DNA from 2 places in the Micromonospora sp. NPDC050686 genome. Region 2 is predicted to be linked to the other one. Evidence: riboswitches for the same ligand, from Rfam matches in the RefSeq annotation. Region 2 holds a riboswitch; the other holds the start of a gene.
The links. A riboswitch is a leader RNA that binds a small molecule or an ion and turns the genes downstream of it on or off. The one in region 2 is predicted to bind thiamine pyrophosphate.
Positions count from the first base shown of each region.

Region 1: it holds a riboswitch for thiamine pyrophosphate, as region 2 does, so the genes downstream of both, AB0H57_RS24145 (ECF transporter S component) here and thiE (thiamine phosphate synthase) in region 2, are expected to answer to the same signal.

Region 1 is NZ_JBFAID010000044.1:12,447-21,093, reverse strand. It holds gene gndA (NADP-dependent phosphogluconate dehydrogenase) at 1-663, opposite strand, end outside; gene AB0H57_RS24175 (hypothetical protein) at 1,100-1,342, shown strand; gene AB0H57_RS24170 (hypothetical protein) at 1,424-2,119, opposite strand; gene AB0H57_RS24165 (sensor histidine kinase) at 2,273-3,469, shown strand; gene AB0H57_RS24160 (response regulator transcription factor) at 3,466-4,125, shown strand; gene AB0H57_RS24155 (energy-coupling factor transporter transmembrane component T) at 4,128-4,928, opposite strand; gene AB0H57_RS24150 (ABC transporter ATP-binding protein) at 4,925-6,370, opposite strand; gene AB0H57_RS24145 (ECF transporter S component) at 6,400-6,987, opposite strand; TPP riboswitch at 7,062-7,168, opposite strand; gene AB0H57_RS24140 (alpha/beta hydrolase) at 7,259-8,083, shown strand; gene AB0H57_RS24135 (AAC(3) family N-acetyltransferase) at 8,080-8,647, shown strand, end outside.
Region 2 is NZ_JBFAID010000006.1:107,421-116,067, forward strand. It holds gene AB0H57_RS07990 (hypothetical protein) at 1-184, shown strand, start outside; gene thiC (phosphomethylpyrimidine synthase ThiC) at 237-1,829, opposite strand; gene thiD (bifunctional hydroxymethylpyrimidine kinase/phosphomethylpyrimidine kinase) at 1,848-2,636, opposite strand; gene AB0H57_RS08005 (thiamine phosphate synthase) at 2,633-3,316, opposite strand; gene AB0H57_RS08010 (thiazole synthase) at 3,391-4,161, opposite strand; gene thiS (sulfur carrier protein ThiS) at 4,167-4,367, opposite strand; gene thiO (glycine oxidase ThiO) at 4,358-5,512, opposite strand; gene thiE (thiamine phosphate synthase) at 5,506-6,132, opposite strand; TPP riboswitch at 6,127-6,235, opposite strand; gene AB0H57_RS08030 (ThuA domain-containing protein) at 6,547-8,647, shown strand, end outside.

The sequences.
Region 1 (8,647 bases), on a different contig from region 2:
CCGGAAGATCTCCGCGATCTCCGCCGGGCCCGCGGACAGCCCGGCCCGCAGCAGGTCGTACGCCTCGGCGATGAGCTGCATGTCGGCGTACTCGATGCCGTTGTGCACCATCTTCACGAAGTGGCCGGCGCCGTCCGGGCCGATGTGCCGGCAGCACGGCGTGCCCTCGACGTGCGCGGAGATCTTCTCGAAGATCGGGCCGAGCTTCCGGTACGACTCCGCCGAGCCGCCGGGCATGATGCTCGGGCCGCGCAGCGCGCCCTCCTCGCCGCCGGAGACGCCGGTGCCGACGAAGTGCAGGCCGTGCCCGCGCAGCGCCTCCTCCCGGCGGCGGGTGTCGGCGAAGTGCGCGTTGCCGCAGTCGACGACGATGTCCCCCTCTTCCAGCAGCGGGACCAGCTCGTCGATCACCGCGTCGGTGGGGGCGCCCGCCTTCACCATGACGATCACCGCGCGGGGGCGCTCCAGCGAGGCGACGAAGTCGGCGAGGGATTCCGCAGCAATGAAGGTGCCCTCGTCGCCGTGCTCGGCCACCAGGCTGCGGGTGCGCTCCGGCGACCGGTTGTGCACCGCCACCGTGAAGCCGTTGCGGGCCAGGTTCCGGGCCAGGTTGCGGCCCATCACCGCCAGCCCGGTCACGCCGATCTGCGCCCGCTCTGCCATGCGTACCGCCGCCTTCCGTCTCGGTGCCCGTCCTGCGACCGTATCGCGGCCGGCGAGGGTCCGGGTGCGGACGTCGACGGCCGGTGATGGCCGCGTTCCGCACGGTGGTCAGCCCTCCGTCAGGTGGGCCTCGACGTGGGCGACCTTGGCGTGCATCGCGTCGGTGACCGCCGGCCGTACGTCGGCCTCGAGCTCGGGCCCGGTGCTGCCGGTAATTCGGGTGCGGGGCGGGGCGGCGGTCGGTTAGCGTGCCGGCATGCGTAACTGACGCCCTCTTCCGAGCCTGGTCCGCCGCCGTTTCGCCGCGGACCCGTCCTGCTCCGGGCGTCCGCATCCTCCTCGCCGCCGTCGCCGCGGTGTCTGTCGTGGTCGGACCCGCCGGAGCCAACCCGCTCACCGTGCCGTTCCGGCACTGTCGACAGTCAGGAGGCCGCGTATGCCCGCCAAGCGCAGTCCGAAGAAATCCCGCAAACCGTCGCCGTCCCGGGTGGACGTCACCCCGGAGGACCTCGACACCCTGGCCGTTACCCCCTTGGCGCTGCCGATGGCGCCGGTGGCCCTGCCGCGTCGGGCGGACACCTCGCCGCCGGCGAGCGTGCCGACCGACCGGCAGGCCGGCTTCTCCGGGCGCGCCCAGCGTGCGGGCCAGACCAGGTTTTACGCGTTCCGGCGCAGCTGACGCACCGGGTAACACGATGGGGAGACAGCCCGCGGGCGGGGCCGTGGTCATCACCACGGCTCCGCCCGCTCCCCTCCGGTCTCAGGAGTGCGTCGCCACGGGCGCTGTCGCCTCCGGTGCCGCGACGGTTGCCCGGTGCCGCCGTACGCCCAGGGCCAGCCCAGACAGGCCCGCCACCATCAGGACGCTCACGATGACCTTGAGCGGGACGCCTTCGGTGACGATGTCGAGCACCAGGCCGGCGGTGAGCACGAGCGGCACCCAGAGCGCCACCACACGGGCGCGCCAGGCGCCGAAGGCCAGCACCAGCAGACCGATCGTCCAACCCAGCAGCCAGACCGCGAACGACGACATCACGAACGGGTCGGCCTCGAGGGCGGTCACCACCGGCCGGGCGGTGTCCGCGTCGACCCCGGCACCGGCCAGCGCCCCGAAGAAGGCGTTGTACTGCCAGAGGTGGACGGTGGAGAAGTAGAGCCCGAGCACGGCCGCGGCACCGCCCACGGTGGCCACCACGGGCCGGAGCTGGCCCAGTACGACGGCGAGCCCGAGCGTGGCCGGCAGCAGCAGCAGGTGCGCCAGCGCGAACAGGAGTGTCTCCGCCCGCCACGCGCCCAGGTTGGCGGCGGCCACCGCCAGGTTGCCGGTGCCCTCCGACACGTCATCGGGGAACATCACCCAGTAGAAGGCGTTCGCGACGCCGTAGAGCAAGCCCCCGGCGGCCAGCGTGAACGCGGTGATCGATCGGCCGTACCGGCGTCCGGTGCTGTCATCCATCACAAGTCTCCCTCTCGAAACGGTGTGCTGGACGCTAGGCGCCGCGCCGGCCGGGATCGTCCGCCGCCGAGTTGACCTCGGGTGGAATCAGGCCTCGGCGCCCTCCACCCTCGGGTGGATGCCGCGAGGGGCCGCCGTCGATACCCTCTCCCCATGTCAGCCCTTGACGTCCGATTCCGGTGGCGGGAGATCGCCGTCGCAGTGGCGGGGGCCGCGCTGGTCGCGTTCGGGCTGGCCGAGCTCTACGTCCCGCTCGCCGGGTACGTCGAGGGCGAGGGACCGGACCTGGCGGCGTTGCCCGCCGGCTGGCTGGCCGTACTCACGGTGCTGCTCGTCGGCTACGGGCTCGCGGTGGCCGGCTGCACGGCGTACCCCCGGGCGGCCGCCGTCCTGGCCGCCGGCTGCTTCACCGCGCAGAGCTTCACGCCGGTTCTCCCCGAATGGCCGGTCGTGCCGCTGGTCGCCCTGCTCGCCGCCTGTTTCGGCTGCGTTGCGGTCGGCGGGCGGGGTGGGCCGGGGGTCGCGGCCAGCGGCTACTTCATCGCTCTCGGCGTCGAGAACGCCATGGCTGGTGACACCGACTGGGTGTTCATCGTCTTCGTCGCGCTGGCCGTGCTGGGCCCCGGTTACGCGGTGCGGATGCGGCGGGCGCAGGCGGCCCGGCTGGTGGCGCTCGCCGCGGAACGGGAGGCCGCGGCCCGGACCGACGAGCGGCTGAGGGTGGCCCGGGAGTTGCACGACATCGTGTCGCACGGGGTCTCGGTGATGGTGCTCCAGGCCGGGGCGGCGCAGGCGGTGCTCGACGCCGACGTCGCACGGGCCCATGAGTCGCTGGAAACCGTGCAGGACGTCGGGCGCGAGGTGGTGACCGAGTTGCGCCGGCTGCTGGTGATCCTCCGGGGCACCGAACCCGCGCCGGAGGGCCTGCCCTCGCTGCGGCGGATCGATTCGCTGCTGACCGCTGTCCGGGTGGCCGGGGGACGGACCGACGTCACCGTCACCGGTGACCTGGCCGAGGTGCCGGTGGCCGCCGACGTCAGCGGTTACCGGATCCTCCAGGAGGCGCTGACCAACGCCGCCCGGCACGCGCCCGGGGCGGCCGTCGCGATCACCGTGGAGGTGAGCGATGGCCAGTTGCGGTTGCACGTCGTCGACGACGGACCGGGCCCGGCCCGCGGCGGCTCCGACGGTGGCCATGGGCTCACCGGCATCCGGGAACGCGCCGAATTGTTCGGCGGGAGGGTCGAGGCAGGCCCGCGTCCGCACGGCGGGTTCCAGGTCCGGGTCGTGTTGCCGTTCGACGCCGACGTGGCCGGGTCGCCGCTGTCCGCGACCGGGAGTGCCAGGTGATCCGGGTCCTTGTCGCCGACGACGAGGCACTGGTCCGGGGCGGTCTGCGCATGATCCTCGGGGTGCACCCCGACATCGAGGTGGTCGCCGACGTCGCGGACGGTGCGGAGGCGGTGCGCCTCGCCGCCCGGCTGGAACCCGACGTGGTCCTGATGGACATCCACATGCCGCGCGTCGACGGGATAGCGGCCACCGAGCGCATCCTGGCCGCGCGCACCGACGTCCGGATCATCATGCTGACCACGTTCGACCTCGACGAGTACGTCTACCGGGCGCTGCGCGCCGGCGCGTCGGGGTTCCTGCTCAAGACCACCCCGCCCCGGGACCTGGCCGAGGCGCTTCGCACGGCGGCGCGCGGTGACGCCCTGCTCTCTCCGTCGATCACCCGCCGACTGATCGACCACTACACCGCCGCCGCGCCGGTCGCCGCCGGCCCTGGGCTGACGGAACTCACCGCCCGGGAGACCGACGTGCTGCGGCTGATGGCGCTGGGCCTGTCGAACCGGGAGATCGCCGGCCAGCTTTTCGTCGGCGAGGCGACGGTGAAGACGCACGTCAACCGCATCTTCGCCAAGCTGGGCGTCCGTGACCGGGTGCAGGCGGTGGTGCGGGCGTACCAGAGTGGGGTGGCGCGACCGGGCGGCGTGGCTTCCTAGGCCTAGCCGAGCAGCGGGCGGAAGGTGCCGAGCAGGACGCTGACCGTCAGCGCCGCACCGGCCGTCAGTGCCGCCGCGACGATCAGCAGCGTGTCGGCGAGAGTGAAGCGCTGCCGGCGGGCGACCGTCCGGGGGATGCCGGCGTCGAAGCCGCGCGCATCCATCGCCACCGCCAGCCGGGTGCCCCGCCGGATGGCGCCGACCAGCAGCGCGAACGCGGTCGACCCGAACAGCTGGAGCTTCGCCAGCGGGTTGCGGCCGGCGTCCACGCCGCGCGCGCGGCGGGCCATGCTGATCATCTGCCATTCCTGCTCCAGGAGCGGCACCAGCCGGAACGCCGCCAACGCGCCGATGGCGAAGCCGGCCGGCGCCTTCGCGTTCTGGACCAGCGCGTCGGCCAGGTCGGTGGCATCGGTGGTGGCGAAGACGATCACCCCGGGCAGCGCCACCGCCAGCAGCCGCAGCACCAGGCCGAGCGCGGTGACCAGGACCCCCTCGGTGACCAGGACGGGACCGGCGTGCAGCAGCACCGGGCCCGAGCGGTCGGCGGCGAAGAGCATCAGCGTGACCAGGATGCCGGCGGCGCCGGCCAGCAGCGGCCAGGCCCGCCGGGCCAGCACCCGGTAGCGGACGCCGAACAGCGGCAGCACGGCCAGTTCGACCGCGAGGGCGAGGGCCGGGGCGACCGGGTCCAGCGTCGCCAGCAGCACGAACGAGAAGACCAGCGCGGCGGCCAGCTTCGCCACCGGGTTGCGGCGGGCCAGCGGCGCGCCGGGCGCGGCGACCGGCTCGACGTCGATCACTGGCCGGCCGCCTCGGTCGGCTGCGCGGCTCGGCCCTCCAAGGTGACGGTCCGGTCGGCCAGCGCGGCGACGAAGTCCGCGTCGTGGGTGACCGTGACGACGCCGTGGCCGGCGTCGCGCAGCTCGGCGAAGAGGTCGACCAGCGCCAGCCAGGTCCGCCGGTCCTGGCCGAACGTCGGCTCGTCGCAGATGAGCAGGCGGGGCGCGGTGGCCAGGGCGGTCGCCACGCTCAGCCGCCGCGCCTCGCCGCCGGAGAGGGTGTACGGGTTGGCGCCCGCCAGCCGGCTGAGGCCCAGCCGCTCCAGCAGGGCGTCCACGGTGGCCCGTACCGCCGGCTCGGGCTGGCCGGTGCGGCGGGGCCCGAGCGCCAGCTCGTCGTGGACGGTGCCGGTGACGAACTGATGCTCGGGGTCCTGGAAGACCGAGCCGATCCGCCGGGTCAGGGCGGGGGCCCGCCAGCGGTGCGGGGGAGTACGGGCATCCCGGCCGGCGAGTTCGGCGGAGGCGGTGGCCGTACCGGTGCCGGGGCGGAGCAGCCCGCCCAGCAGCAGGGCCAGGGTGGACTTGCCGGCGCCGTTCGGGCCGAGCACGGCGAGCGCCTCGCCGGCGCGTACCCGAAGGTCGGTGGGGCCCAGCCGGGGCGGCAGGCCGAGCCGGTCGGCAGTGAGCAGCACGTCCCCGGCCGGACCGCTCGCCTGCCGGCGCGGCGCGGTGCGGCCCGGCACCCAGACGCCCTCGGCGGCGAGCGCGTCGCCGTGCCGGGCGAAGACCTCGGCCGGCGGTCCGTCGGCCCGGACCCCGCCGCCGGCCGCCAGCACGACGACCCGGTCGACCAGCGGCAGGGCCTCGGCGACCCGGTGCTCGACCAGGATCAGCGTGGTGTCGTCGTCCGCCGCGCGGGCGACGGCCGTGCGGACCAGCGCCGCGCCGGCCGGATCGAGGTTGGCGGTGGGCTCGTCGAGCAGCAGCAACTCCGGCCGCAGGGCGAGCGCCCCGGCCAGGGCCAGCCGCTGCTGCTCGCCGCCGGAGAGCGCGGCGGTGGGCCGGTCCCGGTGGTACGGGAAGCCGACCCGGCGCAGTGCCTCGTCCACCCGGGGCCAGATCTCCTCGGCGGGTACGCCCCGGTTCTCCAGCCCGAACGCGACGTCGTCGCCGCTGCGGGCCATCACGAGCTGGCTCTCCGGGTCCTGGAAGACGATGCCGACCCGTTCCCGGGCCTTGCGCGGGTCGAGCCCGTCGACCTCGACGGTGCCCTCCTGCTCGCCGGAGTCCTCGGCGAGCAGGCCGGCGAGGGCGGCGAGCAGGGTGCTCTTGCCCGCCCCGGAGGGCCCGAGCAGCAGCACCCGCTCCCCGCGCTCGATGCGCAGGTCCGCCCCGCGTACCGCCCAGCGCTTCCGCCCGGCGTGCCGCCACCCGAACCCGCGCAGCACCACCTCGCTCACCCGGCCGCGCCCCTTCCTCCGCGCCGGCGTCAGACCGCGGCGCGTTCGCGGCCGGCGGGGAAGCGGTCCAGCGCGCCGGTGTTGGCCAGGGCGCGGGTGAGCAGCCAGCCGCCGAGACCTGCCACGATCGCGGCGCTGACCACGGTGAGCGCCCCGTACGTCAGCCGGTAACCCATCCCGTAGGCGGTGTTCCAGACGAAGAAGTCGAACAGGGCGGCGCTGAGACCGGTCAGCGCGCCGGCGAGCAGCGCCGTCGGGAGCCGGAACGAGCGGTACGCGAAGGCGGCGAAGGCCAGCTCCGCGCCGAGCCCCTGGATCAGGCCCTGGACGATGGTGACGCCGCCCCACTCCGAGCCGAGCAGCGCGGAGACCGTCGCGGCGACCGCCTCGCAGAACAGCGCCGCGCCGGGCTTGCGGATGACCAGGCCGCCCAGCACCGCCGGGACCAGCCAGACGCCGTAGAGGATCGCCTGGGTGGCCGGCGCGGCGGCGAAGGCCGGGTCGGTCGCCTTCCACACCAGGCCCCAGGCCCAGAAGATGACGCCGAAGGCGACGGCGATCACCGCGGCGACCACGATGTCGATGGTGCGCCACTGCTTGCTGTTGGTGTTGTCCATGCGGTGCTCCCAGTCCAGTGGTACGAACCAGGAGAAGACGCACGCCGTGCCCGGACGGACCGGACGACGGCGCGGCTGGAGGTCGACCGAACTCCCTGCGCTGGCATTACCCAGATCAGGTTCGAGGGTCTGCGGGCCTCGGCCCGCACTCTCAGCGCTGTGCGCTCCCCTGTCGGAGGTGAAGTTGTCTCTCGGCAGACGCTAGCACCGTTGCCGGGCCCGGGCCCAGGTGGGCGGCCGGGCGTGGGTGGACCGGGTTAGGCTGCCGATCATGCAGATCGACGCGCGGGGTCTCACGTTCGAGGTACGCGCGGGCGGGCCGGCGGACGGCGACCCGGTGCTGCTGCTGCACGGGTTCCCCCAGCACAGCGGCGAGTGGGACGACGTGACGCCCGCACTGCACGCCGCCGGGCTGCGCACGTACGCGCTGGACCAGCGCGGCTACTCGCCGGGGGCGCGGCCGGCGGCGGTCGAGGCGTACCGGATTCCGGAGCTGGTGGCCGACGCGGCCGGCGTGCTCGACGCGCTCGGCGTGCCCACCGCGCACCTGGTCGGGCACGACTGGGGCGCGATCGTGGCCTGGGGCCTGGCGGCGGCCCACCCCGACCGGGTGCGGACGCTGACCGCGGTCTCCGTGCCGCACCCGGCCGCGATGGCGCGGGCGCTGGCCGACGACCCGCGCCAGAAGGCCCGCTCGTCGTACCTGGCGTTGTTCCGGATGCCGGGCAAGGCGGAGAAGGTGCTGCTCGGGCTGCGCGCCGCCGCGCTGCGCCGGATGCTCGCCGGGGTCGGCGACGCCGCCCGGGTGGCCCGCTACGCCGACCCGATGCGCGAGCCGGGCGCGCTGACCGCCGCGCTGAACTGGTACCGGGCGATGGCTGGGGCGGACCTGAAGGCGGTCGGCCCGGTGACCGTGCCCACCACGTTCGTCTGGAGCGACCGGGACGCCGCCATCGGGCGGACCGCGGCGGCGGCCTGCGCCGGGCGGGTGACCGGCGACTACCGCTTCGTCGAGCTGACCGGGGTGACCCACTGGATCCCGGACGAGGCGCCCGACCGGCTGGCCGAGGCGATCCTCGCCCGGGTCGGCCGGTGAGCGCGCCCGCCGTGCCGGCCCGGCCGCACACCCGCGCCTCGCTCGCCGCCCAGCTGCGCGCCCTCGGCGTACGCCCCGGCGGGACCGTGCTGGTGCACGCGGCCCTGCGCGGGCTGGGCTTCCTCTGCGGCGGGCCGGAGGCCGTGCTGCTCGCCCTGCGCGACGTACTCGGCCCGGACGGCACGGTGGTGGTGCCCACCCACACCCCGGAGAACAGCGACCCGGCGGGCTGGAGCAACCCGCCGGTGCCGGCGGACTGGTGGCCGGTCATCCGGGCGGAGATGCCCGGCTTCGACCCGGCGGTCACCCCGAGCCGGTTCATGGGCACCCTGGCCGAGCTGGTCCGGACCTCGCCCGGCGCCCGGCGCAGCGACCACCCGCACGTCTCGTTCGCCGCGCTCGGGCCGGCCGCCGAGCGGATCGTCGCCGGTCACACGCTGGCCGGCATGCTCGGCGAGGGCTCCCCGCTGGCCCGCCTGCACGAGCTCGACGCCGACGTGCTGCTGCTCGGCGTCGACCACGGCCACAGCACCTCACTGCACCTGGCCGAGTACCGGCAACCCG
Region 2 (8,647 bases):
GTTCCGGCGCAACCGGTCGCGGGCCGAAGAGCCGGACCGCCCGCCAGCGGAGGAACCACTGCCGCCCCGGGACGAGGAGTACGTCGACTGGGTCACCGGCCTGGCCAAGGAGGCGTCCGAGCCGGCGGCCGAGGAGCCGGGACGCCGCTCGCTGCGCTCCACCGGCCGGCACCACCGCGACTGACCGCCACCGTCCGGCGCCGACCGACCGGCGCCGGACGGATCGGCGAGCGTCGTCAGGCCAGCGGCAGGTACACCCGCCCACCGGAGGAGACGAACTCCGCCGACTTGTCGCGCATGCCGCGGGCCGCGTACTCCGTCAGCTCCTGCGTGATCTTCATGGAGCAGAACTTCGGCCCGCACATCGAGCAGAAGTGTGCGGTCTTCGCCGGCTCGGCCGGCAGCGTCGCGTCGTGGTACGACCGCGCGGTCTCCGGGTCCAGCGACAGGTTGAACTGGTCGGACCAGCGGAACTCGAACCGCGCCTTGGAGAGCGCGTCGTCCCAGGCCTGCGCCCCGGGGTGGCCCTTGGCCAGGTCGGCGGCGTGCGCCGCGATCTTGTACGCGATCACGCCCGCCTTCACGTCGTCCCGGTCCGGCAGGCCGAGGTGCTCCTTGGGCGTGACGTAGCAGAGCATCGCGGTGCCGAACATGCCGATCATCGCGGCGCCGATCGCCGAGGTGATGTGGTCGTACGCGGGCGCGATGTCCGTGGTCAGCGGGCCGAGCGTGTAGAACGGCGCCTCGTGGCACCACTCCTGCTGGCGGTCCACGTTCTCCTTGATCTTGTGCATCGGCACGTGCCCCGGGCCCTCGATCATCACCTGGACGTCGTGCTCCCAGGCCACCTTCGTCAGCTCGCCGAGGGTGCGCAGCTCGGCGAACTGCGCCTCGTCGTTGGCGTCCGCGATGGAGCCGGGGCGCAGCCCGTCGCCGAGCGAGAACGTCACGTCGTAGCGGGCGAGCAGCGCGCACAGTTCGCGGAAGTTGGTGTAGAGGAAGTTCTCCTCGTGGTGCGCCAGGCACCAGGCGGCCATGATCGAGCCGCCCCGGGACACGATCCCGGTCACCCGGCCGACCGCCAGCGGCACGTACGGCAGCAGCACCCCGGCGTGCACGGTCATGTAGTCCACGCCCTGCTCGGCCTGCTCGATCACCGTCTCCCGGAACACCTCCCAGCTCAGCTTCGCCGGGTCACCGCCGACCTTTTCGAGGGCCTGGTAGATCGGCACCGTCCCGATCGGCACCGGCGAGTTGCGCACGATCGCCTCGCGGGTCTGGTGGATCCGCTTCCCGGTGGACAGGTCCATCACGGTGTCCGCGCCCCACCGGGTGGCCCAGGTCAGCTTCTCCACCTCCTCGGCGACCGAGGAGCTGACCGCCGAGGTGCCGATGTTGGCGTTGACCTTGACCAGGAACGCCTTGCCGATGATCGCCGGCTCGCACTCCGGGTGGTTGACGTTGAGCGGCAGCACCGCCCGGCCGGCGGCGATCTCGGCCCGGACGAACTCCGGCGTCATCCCCTCCCGGATCGCCACGAACTCCATCTCCGGCGTGACGAGCCCCGCCCGCGCGTACCCGAGCTGCGTCGGCCGCCGGCCGTCCGCCCCGGCCAGCGGGGTGCCCGCGCCGCGCACCGGGGCGACGTCCCCGCGCTCGGCGATCCACGGTCCGCGTAGCGGAGGCAACCCGGCCGCCGGGTCCGAGCCGGGGCCCGAGGTGTCGTAGAGCCGTACCGGCGGGTTGTCCCCGGTCAGCTCCACCTCGGCGAACGGCACCCGGATGTCCGGCCGGGAACCCTCCACGTACACCTTGCGCCGTGCCTGCATGACAGCCTCCCTCTGCGGTCAACGCGACCAGCCGAAGTGGTCCAGCGGGCCGCGTCCCGCGCCCAACTCCCAGTCCCGGGCGCCGGTCAGCGCCCGGGTGACGTACTCCTTGGCGGCGGCCACCGCCACCGGCACCGGATCACCGGCCGCCAGCCGGACCGCGACCGCGGCCGAGAACGAGCAGCCGGTGCCGTGGTTGTGCCGGGTGTCCACCCGCGGCGCGCGCAGCAGCGTGGTGCGCCCGCCGCCGCTGAGCACGTCCACCGCCTCGCCACCGGCGGCCACGTCGCCGCCGGTCACCACCACGTGCGCCGGCCCGCCGGCCGCCAGGGCCTCGGCCGCCGCGACCATCTCCTCGACCGTGGTCACCGGGCGTCCGGTGAGGGCCGCGGCCTCCGCGCAGTTCGGCGTCGCCACCTCCGCGTACGGCAGCAGCCGCTCGACCGCCGCCACCACGCCCAGGCGGTGCCCGCTGGTCGCCACCAGCACCGGGTCGACGACGAGGTGCGGCAGCCGCCCGGCCCGCGCCGCCCCGGCCACCGCGTCGGCGATCGCCGGGCTGCCGAGCATGCCGGTCTTCACCGCGCGTACGGCGAAGTCGCCGAGGACGCTGGCGAGCTGGTCGCTGACGGTCTGCGGCGGCAGGGGCAGGACGGCGTCCACGCCTCGGGTGTTCTGCGCGGTGACGGCGGTGAGCACGCTGGTGCCGTACGCGCCGAGGGCGGCGAAGACCTTGAGGTCGGCCTGGATGCCGGCGCCCGCGCCGGAGTCCGAGCCGGCGATGGTGAGGACGGTTCTCGGGGTCACTGGCTCTCCCGTGGCTGCGGTTGGGGCTGCGGCTGGGGGGTGGCCGCCTCCTCGACGGCGCTGCCCAGCGTGGTGGCCGCCTTGTCGAAGGCGTCGCGCAACGTGGTGGCGGTCTCGGCCGGGTCGCCCGCCCGCATGACGGCACCGAGCACCGCCACCCCGACCGCGCCGGCCGCGACGCACCGGCGAACCTGGGCGGGGGTTTCGATGCCGCCCAGGGCGAGGACCGGGACCGGGCTGAGTGCGACCAGCCGGCGGAGCCCGTCGGCGTGCAACGGCGGGCCGTAGCCGGGTTTGGTCCTGGTGGGGAAGACCGGGGAGAGGGTGACGTAGTCCTCGGTGGTGAGCCGGTCGAGTTCCGCCGCGTCGTGGCAGGAGCGGCCGACCAGGGTGTGCCGGGGCGGCGGGTACGGGCCGGCGGCGGGCAGGTGGACGGCGGCGCCGCCGAGCGGGTCCGGCCCGGCGACGATCAGGGTGCCGCCGGCCTCGGCGAGGACCCGGCGCAGGTCGGCGGCGAGGGCGGCCCGCTCGGCCCGGGGCAGGTCCCGCTCCCGCAGCACCACCCAGCGCACTCCCCCGGCGACGGCCGCCGCGACCACCCCCACCAGTGGCCCGCGCGCCAGCCGCCGGTCGGTGAGCACCACCGGCCCGGCCGGCACCGGCCCGGGCGCCCCCACCATTCCGGCCGGCGCCACCGGCCCGGGCGCCCCCACCGGCCCGGCCCGGTGCCCGGGGCGGGTCCGCTCCGCACGGGTCACAGCTCGGGCCGCCCCTCGTCCGGGGTGGACGCCAGGGCGTGGAACCGGCGGGGGATCCGACCGGCGCCGGCGGCGAGGCGGCCGGCCTCGACGGCGTACCGCATCGCCGTGGCCATCGCCACCGGGTCGGCGGCGCGGGTGACGGCGCTGGCCAGCAGCACGCCGTCGCAGCCCAGTTCCATGGCGAGCGCGGCGTCGGAGGCGGTGCCGATCCCCGCGTCCAGGATCACCGGCACGTCGACGCCCTGCCGGATCAGCCGGATGTGGTGCGGGTTGCTCACCCCCAGGCCGGAGCCGATGGGCGCGCCGGCCGGCATCACCGCCGCGCACCCCACGTCGGCCAGCCGCCGGGCCAGGATCGGGTCGTCCGAGGTGTACGGCAGCACGGTGAACCCGTCGGCCACCAGCTCCTCCGCGGCGCGCAGCAGCTCCACCCCGTCCGGCAGCAGGGTGCGCTCGTCGCCGATCACCTCCAGCTTCACCCGGTCGGTGCCGAACGCCTCCCGGGCCAGGTGGGCCACCTTCACCGCCTCGGCGGCGGTGTGGCAGCCGGCCGTGTTCGGCAGCAGCCGCACCCCGCACCGCTCCAGCAGGTCGAGCAGCCCGCCGCCGGCCACCGCGTTGGTGTCGACCCGGCGCAGGGCGAGGGTCACCAGCTCGGTGCCGGCGGCCCGGACGGCCTGCTCCAGCACGTGCAGGTTGGCCGCGCCGCCGGTGCCGAGGATGAGCCGCGAGCCGTAGGTCTCGCCGCCGATGGTCAGCGCCACCGCGCTCACCCGCCCTGGGCGGCGCTGAGCACCTCGACCCGGTCGCCGTCGCGCAGCACGGTGGCCGGCCACCCGCCGCGCGGCACCACCTCCCCGTTGACCGCGACGGCGAGCCCGCGCCGCTGGTCGGTGACGGCGCGGACCAGGTCCTCGACGCTCGTTCCGCCGGGCACTTCCCGCCCGGCGCCGTTGACGGTCAGTTCCACGTCTCCTCCTGCGTGACGGGTTGCCCGGCCGCGCCGGCGAACCGGTCCGGCCGGAACGGCGCGAGCAGCGGGTCCGGGGTGCCGGTGACGATCAGCTCGGTGACCAGGTCGGCGGTGACCGGGGTGAGCACGATGCCGTGCCGGTGGTGCCCGGTGGCCGCGAGCACACCGGGCCGGCCGGGCAGCGGTCCGATGATCGGCGCGTTGTCCGGCGTGCCGGGGCGCAGCCCGGCGGACGCCTCGACCAGCTCGTACTCGGCCAGCTCGGGGACCAGGTCGACGGCGGCGCGCAGCAGCCGCAGCACCGCGCCGGCGGTGACCTCGGTGTCGGCGCGCTCCTCGACGGTCGCCCCGACCACCACCTCGCCGCTGTCCCGGGGCACCAGGTAGACCGACTCGCCGTCGGCGTACCCCCGGATCACGTGCCGGAAGCCCGGCGCGCCACGGCCGGGCGCGCGGAGCCGGAGGACCTGGCCCTTCACCGGCCGGACCGGCAGGCCGGTCAGCGCGGCGGCGCCGCAGCCGGCGGCGACCACGACCACCGGCGCGGCCACCTCGTTCGGCGCGGTGACCGCGCCGGGCAGCAGCGTGGCGCCGGCCCGTCGCGCGGCGGTGCGCAGCGCGGCGACCAGCCGGCGCGGATCGACCTGGTGGTCGCCGGGGGCGACCGCCCCACCGCGCACCCGGGGCGCCAGCGCCGGTTCGCGGTCCCGCAGCTGCGACGGGCGCAGGGCGCTGATCGGCAGCCCCAGCCCCTGCTGGTACGCCCAGAGCCGGCGCGCCTCGGCCAGGTCGTCGGCGGTCAGCCCGACCACCAGCGTCCCGTCGGTGCGGTAGCCCAGGTCGGCGCCGGCCGCCTCGGCCAGCTCGGCGGCGAACCCGGGCCACCGGGCGGCGGACTCGGCGAGCAGCCCGGTCAGCTCCCGCTCGCCGAAGTACGCCTCGGCCACCGGCGACAGCATCCCGGCGGCGACGTGCGACGCCCCCGACCCGGGCGCCGGATCGTGCACCACGACGCGCAGTCCCCGAGCCGCGCACCGCCACGCGATCGCCAGCCCGACCGGCCCCGCCCCCACCACCCCCACATCCGCAAGGAAGGGACCCCGGTTAACGCTTTCGGTAGTAGCGGGGCCCCCGCTTAACACGTCAGCGACTCGATCAGCTCGGCGGTGGCGCGGGCCGGGTCGGTGGCGGCCGAGAGCGCACCGACCACCGCCACCCCGTACGCCCCGGCGGCGCGCAGTGCCGGCACCGTCGCGGCGGTCACCCCGCCGATCGCGATCACCGGTACGGACACCGCCCGGGCGACCGCGCGCACGCCCGCGGGGCCGATCGGGTCGGGCAGGCCGGTCTTGGTGTCGGTGGCGTGGCAGGGGCCGACGCCGAGGTAGCCGGCCCCGGCGGCGACCGCCGCGGCGGCGGTGTCCGGCTCCCGGGCGGTGGCGCCGAGCACCGCCGTGGGCCCGAGCACCCGGCGGGCCGCCTCGACGGGCAGGTCGTCCGCACCGACGTGCCCGCCCGCGGCGCCGGCCGCCAGCGCCACGTGCAGCCGGTCGTTGACCAGGCAGGTCGCCCCGTACGGCCGGCAGAGCGCGACCGCCGCGCGGGCCAGCTCGTACGCCTCGCGGTCGGTGGCGTCGTCGGTCACCCGGACCTGGACGACCAGCTCGGCGCGGGCCACCGGCAGGGCGGCACGCAGCACGCCGAGCGGGTCCCGGCCGGGCCGGGTGTCGGTGATCAGATGCAGTCGCCCCAGGGACGGCACGGCAACTCTCCTCCCTGCGCCGGCATTACCCGGATCAGGTTCGACGGTCGGGGGCGCTCAGCCCCCCTCTCAGCCCGGTGCACCGGGCTCCCGTGGGTCACGTGGTTGTCACCGTACGACGGATCGCCGGATCCGCCAAGCCCAGGTCGGGCGGGGGCGGGCGCCGCCGGTGGCCGGGAACGCGGCCGTCCGCCATCCCCTTTGAGTCCTCTATGGGGGAATGTGACGTGTCGTTACCGAACCGTTACAAGCATTTCCCTTGCCCGGCACACATGGACCGGAACTAATTTGTTCAGCGATTCGACAAAAATTCGCGGACCGGGGATCCCTGCTGGCAGGGCGCCCCGCAGTCGGATCGGGCGGTCTTCGGCGAGCCGCTTCCGCAGGACGTCCACACCGGACGAAGGAGACCTCGTGTCCTTGTTCCGCCGTCACGGCCGGCATCGCCGATCAAGAATCCCCGTCGCCCTGCTCTCCCTCAGCGTGGCCTCGACCGTGCTGCTCGGCGCCCCCGCGCCGGCGTCCGCCGCGGCCCAGGGCGCCGCGCCGGTGTCCGCGGCCCAGGCCGCCGCACCGGTGCCCGCGAGCGCGGCCCAGGCCGCCGAGGCGTTCTCCGTGCTGGTCTTCTCGAAGACCGCCGGTTTCCGGCACGACTCGATCCCCACCGGCATCGCCGCCATCCAGAAGCTCGGCACCGACCACGGCTTCACGGTGGACACCACCGAGGACGGCGCGGCCTTCACCGACGACAACCTCGCCAAGTACCGCGCCGTGATCTGGCTCTCCACCACCGGCGACGTGCTCGACGCCGACCAGCAGGCCGCGTTCGAGCGGTACGTCAAGGCGGGCGGCGGCTACGTCGGCATCCACGCCGCCTCCGACACCGAGTACAGCTGGCCCTGGTACGGCGACCTGGTCGGCGCCTGGTTCGCCAACCACCCGGCCAACCAGCAGGCCACCGTCAAGGTGGAGGACCCGGCCCACCCGTCCACCGCCCACCTGCCGGAGCGCTGGTCCCGGTTCGACGAGTGGTACAACTTCCGGACCAACCCGCGCGCCAAGGTGCACGTGCTGTCCAGCCTGGACGAGACGAGCTACACCCCGGGCGCCGGCGCGATGGGGCACGACCACCCGATCGCCTGGTGCCAGGACTTCGACGGCGGACGGGCCTGGTACACCGGCGGCGGGCACACCCGGGAGTCGTACGCCGAGCCCGGGTTCCTCACCCACCTGCTCGGCGGCATCCGCACCGCGGCCGGGGTGGAGCGCGGCGACTGCGCGGCCTCGAAGACCAGCAGCTTCGAGAAGGTCACCCTGGACAGCAACACCAGCAACCCGATGGAGCTGGACATCGCCGCGGACGGCCGGGTCTTCTACGCCGAGCGCGACGGCCGGGTGCAGATCGTCAAGCCGGACAGCGGCAACCCGGTCACCGCGATGACGCTGAACGTGTTCACCGGCAACGAGGACGGCCTGCTCGGCCTCCGCCTCGACCCCGACTTCGCCACCAACAAGTGGATCTACCTCTACTGGGCGCCGAACGACGGGGTGGCCCGCAACCTGATCTCCCGGTTCACCGTCAACGGTGACACCCTCGACCCGGCCAGCCGCAAGGACGTGCTGCGGGTCGACACCCAACGCAACACCTGCTGCCATGCCGGCGGCACGATGACCTTCGACAGCGCCGGCAACCTCTACCTGGCCACCGGGGACAACACCAACCCGTTCGAGTCCAGCGGGTACGCCCCGATCGACGAGCGGCCCGGCCGGCAGGACTACGACGCGCAGCGCACCTCGGCCAACACCAACGACCTGCGCGGCAAGGTGATCCGGATCCACCCGGAGGACGACGGCAGCTACACCGTCCCGGCCGGCAACCTCTTCGCCCCCGGCACCGCGAAGACCCGGCCCGAGATCTACGCCATGGGCTTCCGCAACCCGTTCCGGATCGGCATCGACCCGGCCACCGACACGCTGTACGTCGCCGACTACGGCCCAGACGCCGGCAGCGCCAGCGCCGAGCGCGGCCCGGGCAACACGGTGGAGTGGAACATCGTCCGCGGGCCCGGCAACTTCGGCTGGCCGTACTGCGTGGGGCAGAACGTCGCCTACAACGACTACCAGTTCCCGTCCGGTCCGAGCGGCGCGAAGTTCAACTGCGCGGCCCCGGTGAACGACTCCCCGAACAACACCGGCCTGACCACCCTGCCGCCGGTCGTCCCGGCCACCGTCGACTACAACTACGGCGGCAACCCGCGCTTCCCCGAGATCGGCGGCGGGGGCGCCCCGATGGGCGGCCCGGTCTACCGGTACGACGCCGACAGCACCTCGAAGCGCAAGTGGCCGGCCTACTTCGACGGCAAGGCGCTGTTCGGCGAGTGGAACCAGTCGAAGATGTACACCATGCAGGTCGGCCGGTCCGGCACCGAGCTGATCGACATCAACCAACTGCTGACCGGGATGAGCATGATCCGGCCGATGGACTTCGAGTTCGGTCCGGACGGCGCGCTCTACC